Regions from separate parts of the Novilysobacter longmucuonensis genome, predicted to be linked through region 4. Evidence: predicted binding sites of a transcription regulator. Region 4 holds the regulator's gene; each other region holds the start of a gene.
What was found. Region 4 encodes FliA, which starts transcription of late flagellar genes. Its sites were predicted from a motif close to TAAAGTTTNNCNNNCNNNGGCCGATAA; they were not measured.
Positions count from the first base shown of each region.

Region 1: the regulator FliA is predicted to act here: its motif matches at 3,698-3,724, upstream of ACJQWM_RS04920 (HD-GYP domain-containing protein).
Region 2: the regulator FliA is predicted to act here: its motif matches at 2,356-2,382, upstream of ACJQWM_RS08830 (GGDEF domain-containing protein).
Region 3: the regulator FliA is predicted to act here: its motif matches at 4,165-4,191, upstream of ACJQWM_RS09605 (STAS domain-containing protein).

Region 1 is NZ_JBJMAW010000003.1:190,559-197,659, reverse strand. Features, by position in the region: gene ACJQWM_RS04940 (DsbA family oxidoreductase) at 1-590, opposite strand, end outside; gene ACJQWM_RS04935 (EF-hand domain-containing protein) at 715-1,176, opposite strand; gene ACJQWM_RS04930 (DUF3247 family protein) at 1,367-1,687, shown strand; gene ACJQWM_RS04925 (cold-shock protein) at 1,801-2,010, opposite strand; gene ACJQWM_RS04920 (HD-GYP domain-containing protein) at 2,348-3,655, opposite strand; gene ACJQWM_RS04915 (hypothetical protein) at 4,042-4,596, shown strand; gene ACJQWM_RS04910 (hypothetical protein) at 4,593-5,342, shown strand; gene ACJQWM_RS04905 (DUF4031 domain-containing protein) at 5,407-5,703, shown strand; gene ACJQWM_RS04900 (hypothetical protein) at 5,788-6,084, shown strand; gene ACJQWM_RS04895 (DUF6630 family protein) at 6,201-6,773, opposite strand; gene ACJQWM_RS04890 (DUF3297 family protein) at 6,963-7,101, shown strand, end outside.
Region 2 is NZ_JBJMAW010000007.1:81,360-88,460, reverse strand. Features, by position in the region: gene ACJQWM_RS08835 (serine hydrolase) at 1-856, opposite strand, end outside; gene ACJQWM_RS08830 (GGDEF domain-containing protein) at 1,115-2,191, opposite strand; gene ACJQWM_RS08825 (TIGR03862 family flavoprotein) at 2,507-3,793, shown strand; gene ACJQWM_RS08820 (hypothetical protein) at 3,884-4,066, shown strand; gene ACJQWM_RS08815 (SDR family oxidoreductase) at 4,145-4,960, shown strand; gene ACJQWM_RS08810 (alpha/beta fold hydrolase) at 5,108-5,926, opposite strand; gene ACJQWM_RS08805 (leucyl aminopeptidase) at 6,108-7,101, opposite strand, start outside.
Region 3 is NZ_JBJMAW010000008.1:102,239-109,339, forward strand. Features, by position in the region: gene mscL (large-conductance mechanosensitive channel protein MscL) at 1-373, shown strand, start outside; gene ACJQWM_RS09595 (M28 family peptidase) at 712-2,133, shown strand; gene ACJQWM_RS09600 (EAL domain-containing protein) at 2,143-3,879, shown strand; gene ACJQWM_RS09605 (STAS domain-containing protein) at 4,225-4,527, shown strand; gene ACJQWM_RS09610 (response regulator) at 4,630-4,995, shown strand; gene ACJQWM_RS09615 (chemotaxis protein CheW) at 4,999-6,996, shown strand.
Region 4 is NZ_JBJMAW010000025.1:8,133-15,233, forward strand. Features, by position in the region: gene flhA (flagellar biosynthesis protein FlhA) at 1-1,854, shown strand, start outside; gene flhF (flagellar biosynthesis GTPase FlhF) at 2,013-3,728, shown strand; gene ACJQWM_RS14010 (MinD/ParA family protein) at 3,712-4,602, shown strand; gene ACJQWM_RS14015 (RNA polymerase sigma factor FliA) at 4,599-5,357, shown strand; gene cheY (chemotaxis response regulator CheY) at 5,584-5,976, shown strand; gene ACJQWM_RS14025 (protein phosphatase CheZ) at 5,973-6,611, shown strand; partial or broken gene ACJQWM_RS14030 (Hpt domain-containing protein) at 6,615-7,101, shown strand, end outside.

The sequences.
Region 1 (7,101 bases), on a different contig from region 4:
TGATCGTTGAGGATCACCGAAGGCACCGCATGGATGCCACGGCTCAGGTACACGTCCTGCTGCGCGCGTACCTCGGCGGCGTATTCGCCGCGGTCCAGCACCTGCCGCGCACGCGTGTCGTCGAGCCCGGCCGTGGCCGCGACCTGCGCCAGCACCTCGGGCGAGGAGACGTCCAGGTTATCGGTGAAGTAGGCGCGCAGCAGCGCGTGTTTGAGCGCGAGTTCCTGCGCTGCGCCCTCCAGTCCGGCCCAGTGCAGCAGGCGGTGCGCATCGAACGTGTTGTAGACGCGGTCACGCTGCCTGAACTCGAATCCGACCGCCGCACCGCGCTCGCGCAGCGCTTCGCGGTTTTGCGCGAGTTGCTCGGGGGTCGAGCCGTACTTCTGGACCAGGTGCTCGTCGGTGTCCTGGCCTTCGGGCGGCATCTGCGGGTTCAATTCGAACGGCTGGAAGTGCAGTTCCGGGGCGATCCGTTCGCCCACGCGCTCGATCGCCTGCTCCAGCGCCTTCAGCCCGACCGCGCACCAGGGACAGGACACGTCGGATACGAAATCGATGCGCAGTGGCACCGGAGGCGCGGGACTGGACATGGCGAGCCCTCCAATTGCCGGAAGTTACGCAGATCCGGTCCCCGCGGAACCCGCGGGGACCGGACAGGAAAGAACGGACGGAGCCGAAGCTCCGTCCGATGCCACTGTGGAGCGGGACTGATGCTTAGCGGTCGTCCCTCATGTGGTCGTCCCTCATGTGTTCCGAGTCCTTGCGCTCCTTCTTGGCCTCGAGCTCGGACTGACTGATGTTGCCATCGCCGTCGGTGTCAGCCTCGCGCATCTTCTCCTGCGCGGCGGCGGCATGTTCCTGCACAGTGACCACGCCGTCACCGTCGGTGTCCATCTTCTGGATCATCTCCTCGGGCGACTTGCCATGGCCCTCGCCCTTGTCCATGCGTGCGTGGGCGGCACCGACCTCGGCGGCGGTGATGCGGCCGTCGCCGTCGGCATCGAGCTTCTGGAATTTCCCGTCGGCGGCGGCGCTGTGCTCCTGGGCGGAGATCATGCCGTCCTGGTTGCTGTCCATCTTTTCCCACTTCTCTTCATTGGCCAGCGCCGTGCCGGACAGGGCCAGCGCACCGATGACCGACAGCGCACGCAGGGAATGGTTCTTAATCTGGTTCATAAGGCTCTCCTTGGGGGGACGCGCGACATGCGCGGATATGAGCGAGGCGACCCTATCGGCCGGGAAGTTATGCAGGCGTGTAGCGATCGGCTTCAGGTCAGCGGCGCGACAGGCGCCGTTGCATCGCCGTTCACCGCGACTTGCGCGGCGGCCCGCTAGATTGACCCGCCCCCCTCGCCGAACCGCCCCAATGACCCAAGACGCCGAGCGCATCCTCACCGAGCCCGCCGAGATCGATCGACTGAAAGCGCTGATCGCGGCGCTGCCCAACGGCGCACGCGTCGAGCTGCAGTTCGAGGACGGTCGCCGGTTGCGTGCCATTGTCAGCGTGCGCCCGACCCTGCAGGTGTTTCGCGATGCGGCTGGCGGCGAGGGCGTCAACTCGCTGGTCCGGGTGGAAGAACCCGCACTGGAGGCGCCGGAAAGCGCCGCCGTCCACGACATCTGGCTTGACCAGGTAAGACATGTCATCCAGTTGTCACCGGCGCATTGGTCGGGGCAGACCGACTAGCAGCCTCGGCGGCTCACCGCGGCGCGGATCAGGCGCCGAAAAAGAAAAACCCGGCCGAAGCCGGGTTTTTCCTGATCTGGTGCACCGCCGGACGGCGGTGCGGGCAGTCCGGCTTACAGCGCTTCGACGGCGTCAGCCTGCAGGCCCTTCTGGCCCTGGGTGACGGTGAAGCTGACCTTCTGGCCTTCCTGCAGGCTCTTGAAGCCCTGACCCTGGATCGCGCGGAAGTGCACAAACACGTCCTCGCCATTCTCACGGCTGATGAAGCCAAAGCCCTTGGCATCGTTGAACCACTTGACGGTACCGGTTTCACGGTTCGACATTTCTAACTCCCTGGAACGTTTCTATCGGATATGCCACTTGCGTGGCGTTTTTGGCTGGTTGCAAGGAGGAAGCGAGTGCAACGATGTAGCGGATCTGGGATCTACAGCATCGGGCCACGTTTCATGTGACCCTTGACGAACACAGCTCGTGCACGTTATCCCGCGGGGAGCAGGAATGCAATCGGCGGGTGCAACATGCCACTCCTGCCTGTTCAGCTCTCGGGCGCCGACCCGCGGTTCCGACGCCTCGTGCGGCCTGGCAGCGATGATCGACCGGCCCGGCCGTCCCGAGTCCCCGAGTCCTCGAGTCCTCGAGTCCCGTCCGGCCGGGCGGCCACTAGCGTGGCGGCGTCGACCACCAGCGACCGATGTCGGCGATCAAGCCGCGGTAGGGCGCGTGGGGCACGGTCTCGGTGATCGCGTTCTCGGCCTCGCCAGTGTCGCGCAGCCGGGCCACCGCCGACAGCGTGCCGTTGGCATTGACCAGCCGCACCACCAGCGGATGCGCGGCATTGCCGCCGCGGCGCAGCACCACGCCGACCTCGCCGTTGGCCAGCCGCACCAGGGTGCCCGGCGGGAACACCCCGATCTCCTTGATCAACAGCCCAGGCAGCGCGTGATCGACCGCATCGCCGCGCTCCAGGAACAGGTTGCGCAGGGCATGGCGCGCATGCACCGCGCCGCGATAGGCCCGCGGGCGCACCATCGCCGACAGGATGTCGACGATCGCCAGCGTCCGCGCCTCCCGGCTGATCGCATCGCCGGCCAATCGGTGCGGATAGCCCGAGCCGTCCAGGCGTTCGTGGTGGTGCAGCACCGCGTCCAGCCACAGCGGATCGGTCACCCCGCCGGCTTCCAGTAGCACCACGCCATCAGCCGGGTGCGCCTCGATGCGCTCGCGCTGCTCGGAGGTCAGCTCGGTGGTCTGGCGATTGAGTGCGTCGGCGATCGGGCCCAGTGCGAGGTCGAAGGTCAGCGCCGCGGCCACGAGCGACCGGCTTTGCGCCTCGTCCAGCTGCTGCGCCTGCGCCGCCAGCTGGCACAGGATCGCGGCATGGAGCAGGCGCGGGATGTGGCTTTCCTCCGAGGCATCCAGTTGCATCGCCGCCAGCGCGGCGTCGGCATCGCGCGCGATCAGCGCGCGCAGGCGATCGGCCAGGTCGAGCACCTGCTCGCCCAGCTCCGGCGAGGCGACCGCCATCAGGGCCTCGTGGATGCAGTGCAGCTCAAGCTTGAGCGCCAGCACCGAGTCGAACACCACGGGCAGCTTGGGCGTCGCCGGGCGGGCGCGCAGCAGCAGGTGCGTCCGGCCCCGCGGCGATGCCGATGCCGATGCCGATGCCGATGCCGATGCCGAGGGCGAGGGCGAGGGCGAGGGCGAGGGCGAGGGCGAGGGCGAGGGCGAGGGCGAGGAGGATGTCGATGTTGATGGCGACCGCGGCGGTGGCGACTGCAGCGGCGGCATCAATGGCGGCGCCGGCGGCAGCGGCGGCAGATCCACCTGGCCGCGGCTCAGCAGCATGTCGAGCTGCGCCTGGCACGCCACCACCATTCCTTCGCCAAGCAGCAGCTTGCCCGCGCGGTCGAACACCGGCCAGGCCAGCACCGTGCCGATGTCCAGCTCGTGTTCGCACACCTCCCTCACGCCCGATCCTCCGGCTGCACGCAGCGCCGTGCCTCCTGCTCGATGTCGGCGCGGCGCCGGATAACTTGAACGGAACCGGCGGCCGACGACCGTTCGCCCGGCGGTGGCCGCCTCACGCCGTCATCACCGTTGGTCATGGTCGTGAGTCCCGCGTGAGGATGCACGGCGCTCCCCAGCCCAGCACCCCTAAGTCCAAAGGTCATCCGATGAAGTGGCGATTTGCGGTGGACGGTCCGTCAGCAACCCAGCACGCGCGGCGCAGGGGGTCGCCCGCTGCGCCGCCGCGTGGCCCGAGGCCGTTCGCAAGGGCGCTGACAATACTGTGCCTGCTGCTCGGCACCGCGGCTGCCCCGGCGGCGCAGCCGCAAGACGCCGTCCTGCCGTCCATGGGTGAGATCCCCACGATCACGGTCGCGCTGGCCGAGCAGCCCGACCTCCTGGATCAGGGCAGGACGGCGTTCTACCGCGGTCTGGTCGACCAGGACGGCATCGCGTTCGTGATTCCGGAGCTGACGATCAACACCGCGGCCGCGATCGTGCTGGAATCCTCCGATCCGCGTGCGCGCATGACGCTGCGGCTCAAGAATGCGCTCTCCGCGGATTGGGACCGCACCCTGAGCAGTGACGCGGACGGCACCATCGACACCCGCTTCCGCACCGAAGGCCCTGCGGTCGCCCAGCTCAGCAGCGACGGCGGGATGCGTGGGTACCGGCTGGCGGTGTGGGTCGGTCCGGAGCTGGAGGTGCACGCCGCCGCGCCGCCGCCGCCGTTCCTGAGCCTGGAGCAATACGATCGCCTGCATGGCAGCCGCTGGGCCGTTCCCCCGACCGCCATCGCGCTTGCGATCGCGCTGGTGCTGCTGGCCCTGATCGGCCTGGCGTGGGCGCGCGCCGCCCATCTGGGCGGGAGTGCGACCAGGCGCCGCGGGGCACGCGCGTGAGCGGCCGGATTGCCCGGGCCCGGTTCCTGTGGCGGCTGGCACTGGCGGGCCTGCTGCTCGGCGCGTCATCGTTCGCGCTGGCCGACGGCACCTGGGAAGCCGCGGAAAGCCCTGTCGGCGCCACGCCGGTGGAGGCGAGCGGGCGCGCAAGCGGGTTCGAGCGCGTGCTGGCCGAGCTGCGCCACATCGCCTCGGCCAGCGACCGCCCGTTCGACCCGGCCGAGCCAGCCTTCCCGGCATGGCAGGAGTGGCTGGCGGCCAATGCCGCGCTGTCGGACCTGGACGCCGCGCTGGATGCCGGCCTGACCACGGGCAGCGGCGACGCCGCGCCGATGGTGCCCTCCAGCTGCGCCGATCCCAGCCGGCCCGGGTGCAATGCCTGCTTCCGCGCCTCCTACAGCCGCATCAACCTGATCCGCATGCGGCTGGAACGGCTGCGAACGGTGCATGGCCGCACCATCGAGTACATCGACGCCCTCCAGTCCACTGGCGACAGCGCTGCGCCGCAGCACCGCGCACCGGATCCGGTCTGGCAGTTCTCGCGCGTCGGCAACCTGCGCTCGCGCGAGCGTCTCGAGCGCATCAACCAACACAAGCACCGGCGACTGATCGGCGCGATGGGCGAGGCGATCGACAACGTCTCGACCTGCGAGCGCGTGTACTTCGACAATCCCGACTGGGCGGTGCGCCACGGCCTCACCTACCTGCGGGCGATCGAGGCGACGTACCGCCTGGACGAGGGCTGAGTCGCACACGCCACCGCCCGGCCTGCAGTACCGTAAGCGCTGCACACGCACGCACCGGAGCCGCATGACCGTGTATGTCGATGATGCCGTCTGGCCCTGGCGTGGCGAGCGCTGGGGCCATCTGATGGCCGATAAGCTGGCCGAGCTGCACGCGTTCGCCGCGCAGCTCGGGCTGCCGCGGCACGTGTTCCAGAACAGGACCAGCGGCGCGCACTACGACGTGACCGCGGCCATGCGCGACCACGCGATCGAGCTGGGGGCCGTGCCGGTATCGCGGCACCATGATCGCGCACGCCTGCGGGCGGTGATCGCGCGGGCCAAGGCGCAGGGCCGCGGCGTACGCGATGACGCGGTGAACTGATTCCGCTGTCGCAGCTGCGTCTCCTATACGTGTCCTTGACCAGCGCCGACCTAAGCTGCGGCCATCCTCCGCAGGAACCGCCTCATGTCAGCCGATGCCTCCAGCCTGTTCCCCAGCGCAGCATTCACCGAGGAACAGCGCATTCTCACCACCCGCTACGGCATTGAGGCGCGTTGTTTCTTCGGTTTCCGCGGCTGGAACGAGATCGAACCGGAGCTGGGCGAGTGCTGGCGCCGCCACCACGAGGGCAACGGGCTGAGCTGGCTGGAAGCGTCCGAATACGTGTATGCCGCATGGAACGAGGCGCTGCCGGACGACGCCGCCTGCCTGCCTGCCTGCACGGTCGGTGCGCCGGCCCAGCACCAGCAGGTCGCGCTTTAAACGCCACTGGTGAACGCCCCTGTAGGAGCGGCTTCAGCCGCGATCCGCGTCGCCGGGGAAGGACCACTGGGAAGGGCGATCGCGGCTGAAGCCGCTCCTACAGCGCGCACGCTTGCCTAGAACGCCTCGTTGCCCGGGCGCAACTCAAACCCCAGCGCCGCGGCCACCGCCTGTATCGCCTCCCCGTCCTGCCGGCGCGTGATCCAGCCGGCATGCGCGGCCTCACCGGTGTGCCAGGTCCACAGGCTGTAGTCGTATTCACGCAGGCGATCGTAGGCGGTCGCCATCAACGCGGGCACGTCGGTAGCGGCGAGGAACGCCTCGTCAGTCGGGTCTTCCACGCCCCACTCGATCCGCAGGTTCCAACGCGCGGCCAGCTCGTTGACGCTGTCGATCAGCGAGGCGGTGTCGCCTTCCTCGACGTAGAAGCCGGACTTCCAGTCGATCACCTCCCTGAGCGGTTCGATCGGCTCGACCTCGTCGAAAGCGCCACCCAGGTCCGCGCCGATGCGCTCGCGATAGGCCGCGAACTGCTGCAGCGCGGTGTCCTCGTCGCCGGGGTTGATCAGCAGCAACAACTGCCAGACCAGCGCTTCGGTGGTGGCCTCGTCGCTGTCGAAGTCGGCACCGGGCTCGCCGGCGTTGGCGAAGTTGTCGTCCGGGTCGAACTCGGTGTCCGGGGTGGTCATGGCTATGGCGCTCTGCTCGGGTCGGCCGGGTCGCGGTCATGTGCAAGTGTGCGCCCAAGCCGCCCCTGGGGACACGCGGTGGTTGCGGTCATCAGGCCAGGGTGGGCGGCGGCGGGCACGCCACCGCTGCGCTGACGCGCTTATCCTGTCGCCACCGTGGCCCGCGCGCCACCCACCGGACCTGATCCAATGACCGACGCTCCACCCGATCGCCTCGCCTCCAATCCCCGCAGCCCGTACCACGACGCCGCCATGCTCGAGCGCGGAGTCGGCATCCGCTTCAACGGCGAGGAGAAGACCAATGTCGAGGAGTACTGCGTCAGCGAGG
Region 2 (7,101 bases), on a different contig from region 4:
CGCCGAGCTGCACGCGCATCCAGCGGCTCATGTCGTGCACGCTCGAATACAGCCCGCCGGCGCCGGAGACATTGGCCCAGCTCATGCGCGGCGCCGGCTGCAGCTCGGTGAAGTCGGCGCGTGAATGACCACTGGCGACATTGTCGCCCGGCAACAGCGCATCGCTGTTGAAGCGGGTGTCCTGCATGCCGAGCGGCTGGAATATCCGCCTGCGCAGGAAAGCCTCATACGGCATCCCGCTGGCCGCCTCGATCACCAATTGGGCGACGCCGTAGAGGATGTTGTCGTAGGCGTACTGGCCGCGGAATTGCCCGCTCAGCGGCACGTGCTTGAGCCGGCGCGCGACCTCCTCGGTGCTGTAGTCGGTGCCTGGCCAGTACAGCAGGTCGCCGGCGCCGAGCGCCAGGCCGCTGCGGTGCACCAGCAAATCGCGGATGCGCATCTCGCCGGTGACATACGCATCGGCCATGCGGAACCACGGCAGGTGGTCGATCACGCGGTCGTCGAGCTCGAGCTTGCCGTCGTCGGCCAGCATCGACAGCGAGGCGCTGGTGAACGCCTTGGTCAGCGACGCGATCGCAAACAGCGTGTGCTGATCGACCGGCGCATCGCCGCCGATCTCGCGCACGCCGAAGCCGCGCTGCAGTACCACCTCGCCGTCCTTGACGATCGCCACCGCGATGCCGGGCACCTGGAACTGCTCGCGCACGCCATCGACATACGCATCGAAGTCCCGCAGCGGCGCCGGCAATGCCACGGCACCGGGCGTCGGCGCCGCCGGCGCCGCCACGCCGGCGCCGCACAGGCCGGCGCCGAGGACCAGGATCGCCGAGGCGGCGAGCGTACGGATGCGCATGCAGCAGTCTCCACAGGATCGAAGCTGCCGACGATACCCGAGCACGGTCGCGCACCGGCGCGATCCGCACGCTTGCGTGCGGCCACCGCTCAAGAGGCCCACGCATCGGCGAGCGAAACACCGCGCAAGGGGGCGCGGCCCACCGCACATGCGCGGCGCTATCCCTTCAAGCGCTTCATGACCGTGAATCGGCGCTTGCCTGGCTGCTCAGCGACGCATCGCGTTTCGAGCCGGCCGAGTGAACACCCGCCGCGACTGTCACGCGGTCACCGATACCCGGTCGCGCCCCTCGGCCTTGGCGGCGTACAAGCCGCGATCGGCGCGTTTCAGCAACTCGCTCAGGGTTTCTCCCGGATGCTGGTGTGCGATGCCGGCGCTGACGCCGCAGCGGTAGGTCGCCACCGCCGCGGCAAACGCCCGGCGCACGTCGTGCGCGTACTCGACGGCATCATCGCTGTCGCCGGTGGCCAGCAGCGCCACGAACTCCTCGCCGCCGAACCGGGCCGCCACGCTGTCACGCGGCAGTTGGTGGGTGATGACCCCGCCCAGGTGCCGGAGTATCTCGTCGCCGATCGCGTGACCGTGGGTGTCGTTGACGCGCTTGAAGCGGTCGATGTCGAAGAACACCGCACTCAGCTGCTGGCCGCGCTCACCGGCGCGGGCGACCAGTTCGATCGCCGCGGCGTTCCAGCCGGTCCGGTTGAGCAGCCCGGTCAGTTCGTCGGTGCTGGCCTGCCGCCACAGCGCATGGCTGGCGGTGAACGCATGCACCGCAAACGACATCCGGTAGCTGCGCAGCATCAAGCCGAACGCGACCGAGGTGCAGGTGAACAGCCAGTACATGGCGCCGCCGGTCACCGGAACACCGTAGATCCAGATCCGCGCCGCGCCGACCAGGATAAAGACCGACACCAGCCCGATGGCCGAGGAACTGCGCACCGTCAGCGCCAGCGCCGCGATCGGCACCAGGTTGAACAGTCCGGTGCGCAGCAGCAACTGGTTGGTCTCGCCATCGATCGGCATCGATATCAGCGCTGCCAGGCCCAGCCCGTAGATGGATACCATCAGCCAGCGCGGCCCCAGTTGTTCCACCCGCAGCGCCGCCACCGCCAGGGCCACCATCAGCACGCCGCCGCCGGCCATCACCGGCAGCGGATAACCGATCCGCGGGACCCAACCCAAGCCCTCGCACAAGGCCAGGATCAGCACCAGGCAGGCGCCGCCCAGCAGCACGCCCGAATAGGCCGGGCGCGAGGCATCGACCTGGACCGCGATCAGCTGGGCGCGCTGCTCGGGACTCAGGGCCGCCAGAGGGCTGCGCGTCAGTCGGCGCAAACGGCTTTCGAGCCGTTGCAGCCAAGCGCGCTCCGACGAGCGTCGTCGAATTCCTGAAGCAGACATCGGTCACCGTGCGGCCACGAGCCGGACTGGAGGAGCCGGCGCGCGTGCGCCGCGCCGGAAAAATCGGGCCCGCCCACGCGAGTTCCCGCTCCGACAGGATAGCGGCCTTCGCGGCGTGAACTTGAGACACAATCGCGATCCGAATCGAGCATCGGCCGCGCGGGCGCCACTGGTCCGGCAGAACGTGCGCCCGGTCACGCGGCACGGCCGCCGGCATAATGGCGGCCACGCCGCAGCCCCTCCCCCGACATGCCCGCTGAACCCACATCTGCTCCGCGCCTGGTCGTGGTCGGCGGCGGCCCGGCCGGGCTGATGGCCGCCGAGGTCGCCCGCGCAGCCGGGGTCGAGGTCGACCTGTACGAGGCCAAGGGCTCGGTCGGGCGCAAGTTCCTGATCGCCGGCAAGGGCGGGCTCAACCTGACCCACGGCGAACCGCGCCCCGGCTTCGACGCGCGCTATTTCGAGCGGCAAGAAGCGGTGGGCCGCTGGCTGGACGACTTTCACGCGGCCGCATTGCGCGAGTGGGCGCGCGGGCTGGGCGTGGACAGCTACGTCGGCAGCTCCGGCAGGGTGTTTCCGCTGGACCGCAAGGCCGCGCCGCTGCTGCGCGGCTGGGTGCGGCGGCTGCGCGAGTCCGGCGTCCGCTTCCACGTACAGCACCGCTGCATCGGCTGGAACGAGGCTGACGGGCTGCGCTTCGACACGCCCGGCGGCGAGCTGCAGGTGCGCGGCGACGCGGTGGTGCTCGCGCTCGGCGGCGGCAGCTGGCCGGAGCTGGGGTCCGACGGCGCCTGGCAACACTGGCTGGCCCGACACGGCGTCGATGTGGCGCCGCTGCGGCCGTCCAACTGCGGCTTCGACATCGACTGGAGCACGCACTTCGCCAGCCGTCATGCCGGCGCGCCGCTCAAGCCGGTCATCGCGCACTGGCACGATGCCGCCGGGGACGAGCAGTCGCTGCAGGGCGAATGCGTGGTCACCGCCACCGGCATCGAGGGCAGCCTGGTCTACGCGCTGTCCGCGGCCCTGCGCGACAGGATCGACCGCGACGGCCACGCGACGCTGCAGCTCGACCTGACACCGGGCCGGGACCTGGCCCGGCTGCGGCGGGACCTTGGCCGGCCCCGCGCCGGCCGCAGCCTCAGCGAGCACCTGCGCCGCCACGCCGGCCTCACCGGGGCCAAGGCCGCGCTGCTGTACGAGGTGCTGGCCAGCCCACAGCGCGAGGACACCGAGCAACTCGCAAGCACCATCAAACGGCTGCCGCTGGTATTGCAGCGCGCGCGCCCGCTGGCCGAGGCGATCAGCAGTGCCGGCGGTGTCCGGCTGGAGGCGCTGGATGAGGCCTTGATGCTCGATGCCGCCGCGACCGGCCTGCCGCCTGGCGTGTTCTGCGCCGGCGAGATGCTGGACTGGGAGGCGCCGACCGGCGGCTATCTGCTGACCGCGTGCTTCGCCAGTGGCCGCCGTGCGGGACTTGGGGCGGTGGCGTGGCTGCGACGCCGCGCCGGGGAGCCGTACGCGGCTTTCGGGTGAACGCCCGTTTCCTTCCAGCTCCAGCCGCGCCGGCGTAGAGCGGAGCTTGCTCCGCTCCTCGGGACCACGTCACCCCTGTAGGAGCGGCCCATGGCCGCGATGCCTTTCGACCCGAGGCCAGCGAACCGCAATCGTGCCGCTGGGGTCCTGCTGCATCGGGCCAGGCTGTTCCGCGACCTGAGCGAAGAGCTCGCGCCATGGGCCGCTCCTACAGAGTGGGGTGTGTCGCTTGTCTTTGCCGGCGAAGGCGGAAATGACACGGCGCCGCCGTGACGTGACCGCGCTACTCGCCGCGCCTTGACGCACGCATCGGCATGCTCGCGCGGAATGTTCGGCCACCACGGAGACCCCATGCGACTGCCCCCGCCCATCACGCCCCACCCCGCCACGCCCATGCAGGACCGGGTCGTGCTCGTCACCGGCAGCGCCCAGGGCATCGGCCGCGGTATCGCGCAGGCGGTGCTCGGTGCCGGCGGACGGGTGCTGATCGGCGATCTCGATGTCGACGCCGGCCAGGCCTGCCTGGAGGAGTGGCAGGTCGGCGAGCGCGCGCGTTTCCACAAGCTCGACGTCACCCGCGAACCCGACGTGCGCCGCTTCACCCAGGCCGCGCTGAAGCATTTCGGCCGCATCGACGGACTGGTCAACAACGCAGGCATCCCCGACCCGCACAGCGGACCCTTGCAGGAGCTCGCGCTGGTCGACTGGAACCGCTGGCTGGCGACCAGCCTCGGCGGCGCCTTCCTGTGCAGCAAGCATGCACTCGCAGCCCTGCACGAGGCAGCGACCAGCGAGACCGCCAGCGCGATCGTCAATATCGCCTCGACCCGCGCGCGCCAGTCCGAACCCGACACCGAGGCCTATGCCGCCGCCAAGGGCGGGCTGGTCGCGTTCACCCATGCACTGGCGATCAGCGCCGGGCCGGCGGTGCGGGTGAACTGCATCAGTCCCGGCTGGGTCCCCACCGACGCCTGGGGCAAGCCCGGGGAGCGAAAGCGGCCGAAATTGCGCAAGGTCGATCATGCGCAGCACCCGGTCGGACGCGTCGGCACGCCCGGCGACATCGGCGCGCTGGCGCTCTACCTGCTATCGCCCGGGTCGGGCTTCGTCACCGGGCAGGATTTCATCGCCGACGGCGGCATGGCGCGCAAGATGCAGTACGCCTGATACCCGAAGCGTAGAGCGGAGCTTGCTCCGCTGCTTTTCTCCGGGCGCTCGTGCAGCCGAGCAAGCTCGGCTCTAGCGTTTTTGCGAGCCGGGTCGATCTGCTCCCCTCTTGGAAAAGACGGGCTGGGGGAGGTTTGCTTCTGCCCGCTAGCGGGACAGCGATCCATCAGCCCCGGACCCGCCGTGGTCCCCCGTCGTCGCCAGGATCAGCCGCACCGTTTCCTCCGGCGCGTCCCAGTGCGGGAAATGGCCGCAGTGCTCGAACCAGTGCAGCCGCGCGTCGGGAAACAGCTCCTGCGCGCGCGCTGCCTGGTTCGGATAACACACCCGGTCGCGCCGGCCCCAGCCGATCACCAGCGGATGGGCAATCGAGCCGCGAGGCGCGCCCTGTTGCTCCTCGCCGTAGGACAGGTTGTGCAGCAGCTCGTCGAACGATGGCGAGGCCGCGTAGCTGCACAGCTCGGTGAGCACGATCCGCGGCGGCAGTGTCCGTGGCCGCGCCGAGAACTGCAGCAGCAACAGCGAGCGGCTGAGCGGATGGCTGGTCAGCCGCGGCAGCACCGGTTGCAGCGCGCGAATCAGCCGGATCGACAGCCAGATCGAGGCGTTGAACGCGTGCCGCTCCCAGCCGCGCCAGAACCCGCCAGGGTCCAGCGACACCACAGCGCCGAGCACGCCACCGCGCCGCGCCAGTTCCAGCACCAGCCGCGCGCCCATCGAACTGCCGACCGCATCGATGCCGATCAGGTCCTGCTCGGTGAGAAATCCGGTGAGCGCATCGCACAACGTGCCGATCGAGACCTCGCCGTCGAGCGGCGGGGTCTGCCCGAATCCCGGCAGGTCGACCACGATGACCTCGCGGTCGGCGGCCAGCATGTTGAGGATGGTGTCGAACGAGTGGGTATTGCCGCCCAGCCCATGGACCAGCAGCAACGGTCTGCCGCTGCCGCGGCGGATGTGATGCATCCCGGCCAACGGTGCACTCCCGATCGCAAGTCACCAACATGTTGCGTCCGCGCGCAGCAGTGGGGCGTGAAGCGGCTCGTTCCGACGAGGCTCGACTCTCTCCCTTGAAAAAGAAGGGTTGGGAGGATCTGCTCCAGTGCTCCCCGCACTGCGGTTCAACGGAGAGATCGCGCCCTGGCCATCACTGGTGATATTCGCGCACGAACCGGTCCAGCAACCGCACCCCGAAGGCGGTCGCCCCGGTCGGCGACGTGGGCGTACCTTCACTTTCGCGCCAGGCCATGCCGGCGATATCCAGGTGCGCCCAGGGCAGATCGTCCGCAATCCAGTTGCCGATGAAATGCGCGCCGACCCCGGCACCGGGGCCACCACCGCCGTTGCGCAGGTCGGCGACCGGCGACTTCAGACCCTCGCCGTAGGACTCGTGCAATGGCATCCGCCACAGGTCCTCGCCCGCCAGCTCACCGGCGGCGGTCAGCTGCGCGGCGAGGGTATCGTCGCGCGAGAACAGCCCGGCATATTCGTCACCCAGTGCGGTCACGATCGAACCCGTCAGCGTCGCCACGTCGACCAGCAGCTTGGGCTCGAATTCCTGCTGCGCGTAGTACACCGCGTCCGACAGCACCATCCGGCCCTCGGCGTCGGTGCTCATGATCTCGAAGGTCTTGCCCGACATCGTGGTCACCACATCGCCCGGATGCGCAGCGGTGCCCGAGGGCATGTTCTCGGCCAGCGCCGCCACCGCCACGGCATTCACCGGCGCCCGGCGCCCGGCCAGCGCCAGCACCGCCGAGGTCACCGATGCCGCGCCGGCCATGTCGTACTTCATCCGCCACAGCCCGCTGCTGCCCTTGATCGAGATGCCACCGGTATCAAAGGTGATGCCCTTGCCGACGAACGCCAGCGGCGCCTGGTCACGCGCCCCGCCGGTGTAGTGCACCACCAGCAGGCGGGGCGGCCGGGCACTGCCCTTGCCGACCGCCAGCATCCCGCCCATGCCGAGCTTCTCCATCGCCGGCACGTCGAGGACTTCGATGCGCACGTTCGGCATGCCGTCGAAAGCCTCGCGCGCCCGCTCGACGAACACCTCCGGATACAGCACGTTGGCCGGCTCGGTCACCAGGTCGCGCGCGGTCTTGACCGCCGTCGCGACCGGTTGCCACTGCGCCCGGTAG
Region 3 (7,101 bases), on a different contig from region 4:
GATCGACCTGGCGGTCGCGGTGGTGATCGGCGCTGCATTCAACAAGATCGTCACTGCGCTGGTCGATGGACTGGTAATGCCGGTGATCGCCACGCTGACCGGCGGGGTCAGCGTGGATGACTGGAAGTACGTGATCCATCCCGCGCAGGTCGATGCCAGCGGCACCGAAGTCGCCGCCGAGGTGTCGATCAAGCACGGCATGGTGCTGCAGGCCACGATCGATTTCGTGCTGATCGCGTTCGTGATTTTCCTGTTCGTCCGGGCCTACAACCGCATGCGCAAGCCGGCCGAGAAGGCGGCCGCCGGGCCGAGCGAAGAGGTGCTGCTGTTGCGCGACATCCGCGATTCGCTGAAGCGCCCGCAGGGCGGCTGAAGGCGCCTTCAGGCAGTTTCCCGCTCCCGCTCCCGCGCGCCGCGGTTGCGGTTGCGGTTGCTTCACAACGCAAATAAATCTATATCGCATCTCCACAGACCCCGAAGGGGCGGGGTTGTTTGATTTGCGTTGCAGCAACAGCAACCGCAACGGCGGCGGCGGCGGCGGGCAAGCCAAAGTCAAACTAAGGTCAGGCAAGGTCAGGCAAGGTCAAGGTAAATTCGATTTTCCCCTGGGAACGACCGGGCATGGGCGTGTCACGTGACTTGGGACACGCCCGAGCGCCAGCGCCACTTGTTAAGCTGGCGGCTTCGCAAATTGCCGTGTGGGAGAGTGGAATGCGTGTTTCGTTGCGGGCCGTTGCGGCCACCCTGATGATGGCCGGCGCTGCGATGACAGCGGCCTCGGCGGCCGAGCCGCGCCAGACGCACATCCCCGAAGCGGCCATGGCCGCGGTGCCGGAACTGCGCGAGCGCGCGCTGGCCAGCGACCTGGGCTACGAGATCACCGAATCGCTGACCACCGAGGTCGGCGCGCGGCTGGCCGGCAGCGAGGCCGATGCGCGCGCGGTGGCGTGGGCCCGGGCGAAGTTCGAAGAACTGGGTTTCGACAAGGTCTGGGTCGAGCCGGTGACGTTTCTCAAGTGGGAGCGCCGCAGCGAACGCGGCGAGGTGCTCGGCGCCAATGCGCAGCAGCTCACGTTGACCGCGCTCGGTGGCAGCCCCGGCGGTACGGTCGAGGGCGAGGTAGTGCGTTTCGCCGACCTGGCCGCACTGGAGGCGGCACCGGCCGGCTCGCTCGACGGCAAGCTCGCGTTCGTCGACTACAAGATGGAGCGCGCGCGCGACGGCAGCGGCTACGGCCCCGGTTCGCGGGTGCGCAGCCGCGGCCCGTCCGAGGCGATCGAGGCCGGTGCCATCGGTTACCTGATGCGCTCGGCCGGGACCGATTCGCACCGCAACCCGCACACCGGCATCACCCGCTTCGACGAGGGGCTGACGCCGGTGCCGTCGGCGGCGCTGTCGGTGCCCGATGCCGACCAGCTGGCCCGCCTGCTCGCGCTCGGCCCCCAGCGCGTGCGCGTGGCGATCGACGCCGGCTGGAACGGTGAGGCGACCTCCTACAACGTCATCGGCGACATCCGCGGTAGCAGCAAGCCGGAGGAAGTGGTGCTGATCGGTGGTCACCTGGATTCGTGGGACCTGGGCACCGGCGCGATCGACGACGCCGCCGGCATCGGCATCACCATGGCCGCGGCCAAGCTCATCGGCGACCTGCCACAGCATCCGGCACGCACCATCCGGGTGGTGGCGTTCGCCAACGAGGAGCAGGGCCTGTACGGCGGCAAGGCCTACGCGGCGGCGCATGCCGATGAGATCACTGCCCACCAGATCGCCGCTGAGAGCGACTTCGGCGCCGGGCGCGTCTATGGCTACTCCAGCTCCGCACCCGCGCACGCGCAGGCGGCGGGCCGGCAGATCGCGCAGGCGCTGGCCCCGCTCGGCATCAAACACATGCCCGGCACGGGCGGTCCTGGCCCGGACATCAGCCCGTTTGCGGCGCAGGGCCTGGCCTGGGCGCGGCTGTCGCAGGACGGCACCGACTATTTCGACCTGCACCACACCCCCGACGACACGCTCGACAAGATCGACCCGGAGGCGCTGGCGCAGAATGTCGCCGCCTATGCGGTGTTCGCCTATCTGGCCGCGTCGGCCGAGGGTGACTTCGGCAGCACGCCGGCGGCCGCGAAGGAGGAGTAACCTCGGTCCATGATCGAGCGCTACGACGACTTTGGCGCCATCGCCGTAGACCCGATCACCGGGCTGTACCGGCTCGGCGCCAACGGCCCGAACCTGTCCACCGCGATCGCAGCGGCCGGCGCGACCAAGCGCCGCATCGCGCTGCTGCACATCGACGTGGACATGTTCCGCTCGATCAACACCAACATGGGCGAGGACATCGGCGACCAGGCGCTGGCCGCCGTCGCCCAGCGCCTGCGCAAGGCCATGCCGCGCGACGGCTGGCTCTGGCGGCTGGCCAGCGACGAATTCGTGCTGGGCATCGGTTATCGCGACGGTGAACTGGACGGCGCGCAAATGGCCGAGCGCCTGCGCGACGCTTTCGAGACGCCGCTGTCGATCCCGCCCTACACGCTGCCGATGACGCTGTCGATCGGCATCGCGGTGTTTCCCGACCATGCCCCCAACGCCGCGATGCTGCTGTCCAAGGCCGAGCAGGCGCTGCGCCGGGTCAAGCAGGAAGGCCTGAACAACATCGGGCTGTACTCGGCCGCCCCGGAAAAGGCCGCCTCCAACGACGGCTTCGCCGAGCGCTTCGTCGAGGCGCTGGAGCGTAGCGAATTCCGGCTGTTCTACCAGCCGCTGGTCGATGCCCACGACGGCAGCCTGACCGGTTTCAGCGGGCTGCTGCGCTGGCAGACCGAAGGCCACGGCCTGCTGCGGCCGAGCCACTTCCTGGACATCGTCGAGCGCGTCGGCCTGTCGGCACGGCTCGGCACCTGGGTCGCCGAGGCCGCGTTCGCGCAACTGGCGCAATGGCGCGCGCAGGGGCTGGATTACCTGTCGATGTCGGTGCACCTGGCCGGCGCGCTGCTGAACCAGCCCGGATGCGTGGACCGGATCGGCGAGCTGCTGCACCGCTTCGAGCTGCCCGGCACGGCGCTGGAGTTCGAGATCGCCGAGAGTGTGCTGGCGACCGACGCCCACCAGGTCTACGACACCCTGGTCGGGCTGCGCGCCACGGGCGCCACCCTGACGGTGCAGGATTTCGGCCTCGGCGGGCTGAGCTTCGCCGCGCTGGCGCAGTACCGGCTGGACCGGCTCAAGATCGACCGCAGCTTCATCCGAAACGTCGCCAGCGACCCGCGCAGCGCCGCGATCGTGCGCGGCATCATCGCGATGGGGCACCAGCTCGGCATGAAGGTCACCGCCAAGGGCGTGGAGAGCGAGGCCGAGCTCGGCTTCCTGCGCCGCAACCATTGCGATTTCTTCCAGGGTTATTTGTTCAGTGCACCGCAACCGGCCGAGGACCTGGGCGATTTGGTGCGCAAGCGTTTCCTGCTGCCGGGCGCGTTTGCCGCCACCCGGCCGGAACGTACGCTGCTGCTGCTGGACGACGAGGAGAACGTGCTGCGCTCCCTGGTCCGGCTGTTCCGCCGCGACGGCTACAACATCCTCAGCGCCAGCAGCGTCAGCGAGGCGTTCGACCTGCTCGCCAGCAACAGCACCCAGGTGATCGTGTCCGACCAGCGCATGGCCGACATGAGCGGTACCGAGTTCCTGACCCGGGTCCGCGACCTCTACCCCGACACGATCCGCATGGTGCTGTCGGGCTACACCGACCTGGCCACGATCACCGAGGCGATCAACCACGGCGCGATCTACCGGTTCCTGACCAAGCCGTGGAGCGACGAGGAGCTGCGCGAGCACATCCATGCCGCGTTCCGCACCTACGAGCGCCGCGCCGCGGGTGAGGCGGTGTACTGAGCCACGCATGACCCGTAGAGCCGAGCTCGCTCGGCTGCTGTTCTGCAGGAGCTCCCCATGGGCGCGACCGGCGCGGCCGTGTCATTCCAATCGCGGGCATGGCCCGCTCCTACAACAGCGCTCGATTTTGTAGGAGCGCCCCATGGGCGCGATCGGCGCGGCCGCGTCATTTCAATCGCGGGCATGGCCCGCTCCTACAACCGCGCTCGATGGGGGCGATGGTCTGCTGCGCATGCGCGGTCGGGCCGTGGCCGCTCCGCCAGAGCCCGGTGCAATACCGCCCGCTCAAGTCGCCGCCGCCGCCGCCGTTAATTGACACGAACCTCAACGGCCGCCCCACTCGCCATGACCCAGCTGTCCCTGCAACCCGACCTTGGCATCGAGCATGTCGCCGCATTGCAGGCGGCGCTGCTGCCGCACCTGGACGACGAGGAACCGCTGACCCTCACCGCCGACCGCGTCGAACGGGTGCACGCCGCCGGACTGCAGTTGCTGCATGCATTCGTGCGCGACCGCGCCAGCGCCGGGCGCAGCACCGTCGTCACCCTCGCCTCCACTACCCTGGCCGATGCCGCGCGACACCTTGCGCTGACCGCAAGCCTGGGCCTCGACGCGCCAGCCGAACCGGGCCGGACCTCACATGGCTAGCCCGACTCCCTTCACCCCCATCCCTGCCTTCCCCCGCGCTGCGGGGGAAGGAAACTCGTGGCACTCGACTGCGTCGAGTGCGCAATCTCATGGAGATCCTGCGTGAGCGCACAGCTACTGATCGTCGACGACTCGACTTCCATGCGGCAGATGGTCGCCTTCGCATTGTCCTCGGGCGGCTACGACGTGCGCGAAGCCGAGGACGGCCAGGCGGCGCTCGAGATCGCCAGGACCGCGCGGTTCGATGCGGTGGTCACCGACGTCAACATGCCGCGCATGGACGGCATCGAGCTGATCCGACAGCTGCGCCAGCTGCCGGACTACAAGTTCACCCCGCTGCTGATGCTGACCACCGAATCGGGCGGCGACAAGAAATCCGAAGGCAAGGCCGCCGGCGCAACCGGCTGGCTGGTCAAGCCGTTCGACCCGGAGCAACTGCTCTCGACGGTTCGCAAGGTGCTCGGCTGAGCCATGGACATCACCCAGTTCCACGCCGCGTTCTTCGAGGAAAGCCGTGAGGGCCTGGATGCGATGGAATCCAGCCTGCTCGGGCTGGAAGCCTCCGGCAGCGCCGATCCCGACACGGTCAACGTGATCTTCCGCGCGGCGCATTCGATCAAGGGCGGCGCGGCAACCTTCGGCTTCGGCGCGGTCACCGACCTGACCCACCTGCTGGAGACCCTGCTCGACGAAGCCCGCAGCGGCCGGCGCGTGCTCGACGCCGGCGCGACCGGCGCGTTGCTGGCTTCGGTCGACGTGCTGCGCGGCCTGTTGTCGGTGGCCGAGTACGGCAGCGCCGGGCGCGACGAGGACGCCGACCGCGCGGCGCTCGCGCAGGCGCGCGCCGCGCTCGACCGCCTGCTCGCGACCGACGCGGCGGCGCCGGCCCCGGCCGCGTCGGACCCATCCACCGCACCGGCCGCGCCGGACAACTGGCGCATCGGCTTCCGTCCGGAACCATCGCTGTTCATGAGCGGCAACGACCCGCTGCGGATCCTGCGCGAGCTCGGCAGCCATGGCGAGCTCAGCACCACCTGCCTGGACGACCGGCTGCCGCCGTTCACCGAACTTGATCCATTCGAGGCGCACCTGGCCTGGGACCTGATGCTGCCCGGCAGCGTGCCGCGCGCCGCGATCGACGAGGCCTTCGCCTGGGTCGAGGACCAGTGCGAGCTGTCGATCGAGGAACTGCGCCAGGCCAAGACCGAGCTGGCCCGCGGCGACGGCGCGCCTGTCGGCAATCCGGTCGATCCGGCCGCCCCGCCGGCCCGCCGCGCCAGCGATGGCGACAACTCGATCCGCGTCGCCGTGGCCAAGGTCGACGCGCTGATCAACCTGGTCGGCGAGCTGGTCATCACCCAGGCGATGCTGCGCCAGCGCTCCGAGTCGCTCGATCCGGTCGCCAACGAGGCGTTGCTGACCGGACTGGGCCAGCTCGACCGCAACACCCGCGACCTGCAGGAGGCGGTGATGAGCGTGCGCATGCTGCCGGTGGAGTTCGCCTTCAGCCGTTTCCCGCGCATGGTCCGCGACCTGGCCACCCGCCTGGACAAGAAGGTGCGGCTGAAGACCCAGGGCGAGGCGACCGAGCTCGACAAGGGCGTGATCGAGAAGATCGTCGACCCGCTGGTGCACCTGATGCGCAACGCGATCGACCACGGTCTGGAGATGCCGGCCGAGCGCCGTGCCGCGGGCAAGGACGAGACCGGCACCATCACCATGACCGCCGCGCACCAGGGCGGGCACATCATCATCGAGGTCGGCGACGACGGCAAAGGCCTGGACCGCGAACGCATCCTGCGCAAGGCTGCCGAACGCGAGCTGCCAGTGCCGGAAAACCCGACCGACGCGCAGGTCTGGGACCTGGTGTTCCACCCCGGCTTCTCCACCGCCGAGGCCCTGACCGACCTGTCCGGCCGCGGCGTCGGCATGGACGTGGTCAAGAGCAACATCGTCGCGCTCGGCGGCCAGGTCGAGATCCGCAGCCGCAAGGGCGCCGGCACCACCGTGTCGATCAAGCTGCCGCTGACCCTGGCGATCCTGGATGGGATGTCGGTCGCGGTCGGCGATCAGGTCTTCATCCTGCCGCTGAACATGGTGATTGAGTCGCTGCAGCCCGGCGCCGGCGAAGTCCGCACGATCGCCGGCGACACCCGCGTGCTGCGCGTGCGCGACGACTACCTGCCGCTGGTCAACCTGCGCGAGCAGTACCGCCTGCCGGCACCGGCCGGCGCCGCATCCGGCGCGGTGCCGATCGCGGTGGTGGTCGAAAGCAGCGGCCGCAAGCTGGCGCTGGAGGTCGACGAGTTGCTCGGACAGCAGCAGGTCGTGGTCAAGAACCTGGAAACCAACTACCGCCGCATCCCCGGCGTGTCGGGCGCGACCATCCTCGGCGACGGCCGCGTCGCATTGATCGTCGACGCCGGTGGCCTCGGCCAGCCAAGCGAGCGCCTAGCGGTGGCTGCGTGATGGACGCTCCTGGAAACATTGCTCATCATTCCCGCGAACGCGGGTTGCCTCATCGTGCCGCCGTAGGCGGCTACCCAGCGACGTTGCTGTTGCGCACTCAAGTCA
Region 4 (7,101 bases):
ATGGTCACCCTGCTGCGGCTGGGGCTGAATGTCGCCTCGACCCGGGTGGTGCTGCTGCACGGCCACGAGGGCCCGGCCGCGGCCGGCCGCGTGATCGAGTCGTTCGGCCAGTTCGTGATCGGCGGCAGCTACGCGGTCGGCATCGTGGTGTTCGCGATCCTGACCATCGTCAACTTCATCGTGGTGACCAAGGGCGCCGGGCGCATCTCCGAGGTGTCGGCGCGCTTCATCCTGGATGCCTTGCCCGGCAAGCAGATGGCGATCGATGCCGACCTCAACGCCGGCCTGCTGACCCGCGAGGACGCCAAGGCGCGGCGCCAGGAAGTGCGCGAGGAGGCCGACTTCTACGGCTCGATGGACGGCGCCAGCAAGTTCGTGCGCGGCGATGCGATCGCCGGCATCCTGATCCTCATCATCAACCTGATCGGCGGGCTGCTGATCGGGATGCTCCAGCACGACATGGACTTCGGCGAGTCGGCGCGGGTCTACACCCTGCTGGCGATCGGCGACGGCCTGGTCGCGCAGCTGCCGGCGCTGCTGATCGCCACCGCAACGGCGATGCTGGTCACCCGCTCCACCGGCGAGCAGGAAATGGGCGCGGCGGTGCAGGGCCAGGTGTTCGGCCAAGTCCGCGCGCTGACCGTCTCGGCGCTGATGCTGGGCATCATCGGGGTGATCCCGGGCATGCCCAACCTGCCGTTCCTGCTGCTGGCCGCGGTGCTCGGCTATGCCGCCTGGCGGCTGCACAAACGCAATGCGATCGCGGCCGACGAGGCCACCGCCGAGGCCGCCGCCGGGGCCAGCGGCAGCGCGCCCTCGCCCAGCGCCGAGCTGAGTTGGGACGAGGTGCGCGCGGTCGAACCGCTCGGGCTGGAAGTCGGATACCGGCTGATCCCGCTGGTCGACAAGACGCAGGGCGGCGAACTGCTGGCGCGGCTCAAGGGCGTGCGCCGCAAGCTGACCCAGGACCTGGGCTTCCTGATCCCCGCGGTGCACGTGCGCGACAACCTCGAGCTGGCGCCGGGGCAGTACCGCGTACTGGTGCACGGGGTGCCGATCGCCTCGGGCGAGCTGCACCCGGACCGCGAACTCGCGCTCGACCCCGGCCGCGTGTTCGGACCGCTGGACGGACTGCCGGGCAAGGACCCGGCTTTCGGGCTGGACGCGGTGTGGATCCAGCCCAGCCAGCGCGCGCATGCCGAGTCGCTCGGCTACACCGTGGTCGATGCGGCCACCGTGGTCGCCACCCACCTGTCGCACCTGGTCAACGAGCGCGCCTCCGAGTTGCTCGGCTTTGAGGAGGTGCAGCAGCTGCTGGCCAGTGTCGGGAAATCCGCACCCAAGCTCGTCGAGGATTTGACACCCAAGCTGCTGCCGCTGTCGGTGGTGGTGCGGGTGCTGCAGTCGCTGCTGGTCGAGCGCGTGCCGGTGCGGCAGATGCGCCAGATCGTCGAGACGCTGCTGGAACACGGCGCCAGCACCCAGGACCCGGCGACGCTCACCGCCGCGGTGCGCACCGCCCTGGGGCGCTTCATCGTGCAGGAACTCAACGGCCTCAATGCCGAGCTGCCGGTCTACACCCTGGCGCCGGCGCTGGAACGGGTATTGCAGGACTCGGTCAGCGGCTCAGGCGCCGCGATGGAGCCCGGATTGGCCGAGCGACTGCACCAGAACCTCAGCGAGTGCGTCACCCGCCAGGAAGGCCGCGGCGAACCCGCGGTGCTGCTGGTCCCCGCCGGGATCCGCGCAACGATCGCCCGCCTCGTGCGCCACAGCGTACCGGCCCTGTCGGTACTGGCCTACGGCGAGGTACCGGAGGACAAGCGGCTGCGGCTGGTGGGGTCGGTGGGGTGAAAGCCGGGCCCGGGGACCCGGAGAATCTTTAGGAGCAAAAGCGAGATGCAACAGATTTACCAAGGCCAGTCGATTGCGTCGCGCCCAGCGTCGACGCACCCCGCTTTCCCGGGTCCCCTGCCCCGGGTCCCCGGTCCCGGCTCCGAAGGAGCAACCCCATGAGAATCAAACGCTTCACCGCCCCCGACATGCGCACCGGCCTGCGCATGGTGCGCGACGAGCAGGGCGCCGATGCGGTGATCCTGTCGAACCGACCGGTCGAGGGCGGGATCGAGATCGTCGCCGCCACCGACTACGACGAAGCCCTGGTACAGCAGGCACTGCGCGCCGCCGCGCCGCGACTGGAGCCGCTGAAGCCGAAGGTGCTGGACGCGATGCCAGCGAGCTCGCCCCCCGCGATGGTGGCGAGCGCGGAACCTGCGCAGGCCGCCGCCCAGCCGGCCCCTGCCAAGCCAGCCGCCACCAAGCCCACCGCCGCGCCACCGCCGGTGCGCGAGACCTTGGCGACCCGCGCCCGTGCGGTATTCCGCCTCGGCGGCGAGCCGAGCGCGTCCGCGCCTGCCGCCGACCGCACCCCGACCCTGGCCGAGCTGACCTCCGCCCCGGCCGCGCCGCAGCCCAGCACACCCCCGCCAGCCGCAAGCCCGCCGCCCTCCACCGCCCGCTTCGACGAAATGATGGCGGCGCTGGCTCCGGCGCCAACGTCAGCGCCGGTGACGCCGACTGCAGTCGCCGCGGACACCGCGCAGACAGCGCCGGCACTGCCTGCGCAGACCGACGCCGACGCGGTACCGAACCCGCTAGCGGCGACCAAGCTTCCATCGCCGGCCGCCCCGAAGCCCGAACTGCAGCTGGAGCCGATGGCCGAACCGCCCGAACGCCACGCTGAACACGATGCCGGGCATGACACCCGGCACCTGCGCAGCGTCGGCGGCCGCGACCTCGATCCCGGCATCGCCGCGATGCGCGACGAACTGGCCAACATGCGCCAGCTGATCGAGCGCGAGATGGGCCAGTTCGCGGTCGAGCGCCTGCGCGGTTCGCCGGCGCGCGCCGCCGCCTACGACACCCTGCTCGGCTACGGTTGCGACGAGAACCTCGCACAGGCCATCGCGGCCAAGCTCGACCCGCAGCTAGACCCGGCCAAGACCCGCGCGCCGATGCTGGCCGAGCTCGCCCGCATGCTGACCGTCTCGCGCAGCGAGCCGATCGACGAGGGCGGCGTGATCGCACTGATCGGCCCGACCGGCGCCGGCAAGACCACCACGCTGGCCAAGCTCGCCGCCCGCTATGCGCAACGCCACCGCGCCCGCGACGTGGCTCTGGTCACCACCGACGTCGAGCGCGCCGGCGCCCGCGAACAACTGCAGGCCCACGGCCGCACGCTCGGCATCACCGTGTGCGAGGCGTCCGGCCCCGAGGGCCTGCCCAGGGCGCTGGAGCAGCTGGCCGACTACCCGCTGGTTCTGGTCGATACCGCCGGTTACGCGGTGCGCGATCTCGCCCTGCTCAGCCAGATCACTTGGCTGCGCGCCAACCAGCGCCTGCGCAGCCTGCTGGTGCTGCCGGCCAACGCCAACCCCTACGACCTGGGCGAGGTGGTGCGGCGCTATCGCCTCGCCGCGCCGGAGGGCGTGGTGCTGACCAAGCTCGACGAGACCGGCCGCCTCGGCGCCGCCCTGTCGGTCGCAGTCCGCCACGACCTCAAGCTGATCTACACCACCGACGGACAGCAGGTGCCGGCCGACCTGGACACCGCCGATGCGTCGCGCCTGGTCCTGCAACTGGAGAAATTGCGCCGTGCTGCCGATTGTCCCGATGCCCACCCTGCCCACCCCCTTGCCAACGAGGATCGTCATGTCGTCGCGAGCTGAGCCGATCAAGCAAGTCGAAGTCGCCGCCCCGACGGGTCCGCAGCCTGCCGCGGCACCGGTGCGGGTCATCTCCGTGGCCAGCGGCAAGGGCGGCGTCGGCAAGACCAGCGTCTCGGTCAACCTGGCGATGGCGCTGGTCAATGCCGGCCAGCGCACGCTGCTGCTCGACACCGACCTGGGCCTGGCCAACGTCGATGTGATGCTCGGTCTGTCGCCGCGCTTCACCCTGGCCGACGTGTTCGCCGGCCGCTGCGAGCTGCACGACACCCTGCTCGAGGGCCCGCGCGGGCTCTGGGTGGTGCCAGCCGCCTCGGGCAAGCGCCACATGACCGAACTGGTGCCGCAGCAGCACATCGGCCTGGTGCACGCCTTCAGCCAACTCGAACTGCCGATCGACACGATGGTGGTGGACAACGCCGCGGGGATCGCCGACGGCGTGCTGACCTTCTGCCAGGCCGCGCAGGACGTGATCGTGGTGGTCTGCGACGAACCGGCCTCGGTCACCGATGCCTACGCCCTGATCAAGGTGCTCAGCCGCGACCGCGGGGTCAACCGGATCCAGGTACTCGCCAACCAGGTGCAGCACCCGGCCGAGGGCCGGCAGCTGTTCGACAAGCTCGAACGCGTCACCTCGCGCTTCCTGGACATCACCCTCAACTACCTCGGTGCGATCCCGCGCGATGAGTGGCTGCGCCGCTCGATCCAGCGCCAGGAGGCGGTGGTCGAGGCGTTCCCCTCGAGCCCATCGGCGCTGGCGTTCCGCGACATCGCGCGCCGCGCCGGCCAGTGGCAGAGCCCGCAGGGTCCGCGCGGCCACGTCGAGTTCTTCATGGAGCGCATGGTGACCCCGCCATCGCGCAGTGCGGCGGCATGAACGTCGCGGCCGCTGCCTATCGGTCGAACCAGCGCTCGAGCCAGCCTGGCGCCGCCGCCGACATCGTCGAGCGCCACGGCGAACTGGTGCGGCGCATCGCCCATCACCTCGCCGCGCGCCTGCCGTCCAGCGTGGAGGTCGACGACCTGATCCAAGCCGGCATGCTCGGGTTGATCGACGCCGCCCGCAACTTCCAGGCGGATCAAGGTGCGGCGTTCGAGACCTACGCCTCGATCCGCATCCGCGGCGCGATGATCGACGAGATCCGCCGCGGCGACTGGGTGCCGCGCTCGGTCCACCGCCGCTACCGCGACGTGGTCGCCGCCACCCGCGAAATCGAACAGAAGGCCGGCCGCGCCGCAACCACGCAGGAGGTCGCGACCGCGCTGGGCGTGTCGCTGCCCGAATACCATCGCATGCTCGAGGACGCGGCGCGCGGCCAGCTCATCAGCTTCGATGCGCACGCCGAGGAGCACGACGGCGAGCCGCGCCTGGCCGCCCGCGGCACCGCCACGCCGGCGCGCGCGTTCGAGCACGACGAGTTCCGCGAGGCGCTCGGCGGCGCGATCGGCGACCTGCCCGAGCGCGAGCAACTGGTGCTGTCGCTGTACTACGAACAGGAACTCAACCTGCGCGAGATCGGCGCGGTGCTGTCGATCAGTGAGTCGCGGGTCTGCCAGATCCACGGCCAGGCCATGCTGCGCCTGCGCGCGCGCCTGGGCGAGTGGCGCGACGAGGCCGAGAACGATGATTAGGGCGAGAGCGGTTGGTCCGCAAAGCACGCAAAAGAAAGCAAGGAGGTGAGGAGGTAAGGAGAAGCGGCTCGCTCTTCCTTACCTCCTTACTCCTCTTTCTTCTCACTTTCCTTTTTGCGTCTTTCGCGTCCTTTGCGGGCCAACGCCCTTTCTTCCCCGCACCAGCGCCCTTCAAGAATTCCGTCCACCCGCCGATAGCACCCGAGAAGACAAACGCGAGCCCCCTATGGACAAGAACATCCGCATCCTGATCGTTGACGACTTCTCGACGATGCGCCGCATCGTCAAGAACCTGCTCAACGATCTAGGTTTCTTCAACACCACCGAGGCCGACGACGGCAACAGCGCGCTGGTCGAGCTGCACAAGGGCCCGTTCGATCTGGTGATCACCGACTGGAACATGCCCGGCATGCCGGGCATCGACCTGCTCAAGGCGATCCGCGGCGATGCCGCGCTGTCGAAGATCCCGGTGCTGATGGTCACCGCCGAAGCCAAGCGCGAACAGATCATCGAGGCCGCGCAGGCCGGGGTGAACGGTTACGTAATCAAACCCTTCACCGCCGGCACGCTCGGCGACAAGCTCGGCAAGATCTTCGAGCGCCTGGAGACGGCCGCGTGAGTCAGGGCTCCGGCCCCGGCCCGAGCGACGCCCTCGGCCCAGAGGACCGCCAGCTCATCACCAAGCGCCTGCATGCGGCGCTGTGGGCACTGGAGCACGAGGACCACGCCAGCTGGCGGACCAACGTCGACGAGCTCATCCAGTGGCGTACCCAGCCGTTCGTGCAGGGCCTGGCGAGGCTCGCGCGCGAGCTCGAGCAAGCCCTCGGCGACGGCACCGGCAGCGCACATGGGAGCTCGCTGCCCGATGCCTGTGCCCGACTGGAACACGTGGTCACCCTGACCGAAGGCGCGAGCCTGCGCACGCTGGACCTGATCGACGAATGCGGCGCCTTGCTGCGGCAACTGCCCCCCGGGCAGGACGAGGCGCAGCAGCAGGCGCTCGCCGGCATCCGCTCGCGGCTGTCGGAAATAACCGCCGCGCAGGGCTACCAGGACCTCACCGGCCAGATCATTTTGCGCGTAGTCGAGCTGGTGCGCGCGGTGCACGTCGGCCTTGGCGAGTACGCCACGCCGCAGGACAACAAGCCGCTGCAGCTGTCCACGCGCGGGCACGGCCCGGCGGTCGAGGGCCTCGACCCGGCCCCGGCCACCCAGGACGACGCCAACCAGCTGCTGTCCTCGCTGGGGCTGTAGCGCATGAGCGCCGCCTTCGAGGACCAGGGTTCCGACATCCGCAGCGACTTCCTGGTCGAGGCGCGTGAGATCCTCGACCAGCTCGGCGAGCAGATGGTCACCCTGGAACACGCGCCCGACGACCGCGAGTGCCTCAACGCGGTGTTCCGCGGCTTTCACACCATCAAGGGCGGCGCCGGCTTCCTGGATTTCAAGCCGATGGTGACGATCTGTCACGCGGTGGAGGACCGCTTCGACGCGGCCCGCAGCGGCCGGGTGCCGCTCGATCCGGTCGCGTTCGACGGCGCCCAGCAGGCGCTCGACCTGCTGGTGGACATGCTCGACTGCATCGCCGCCGACAGCGAGCCGGCGCCGGTACCGGAGCTGCTGCTGGCCAGCCTGCGTGCCGACGGCGGCGCGTCCGCAGGCGGCGCCTCGTCCGCGGCCGATTCGACCGCACTGTCCGGCATCGACGACGACAACCTCGACGACCTGGATTTCGACGCGCTGC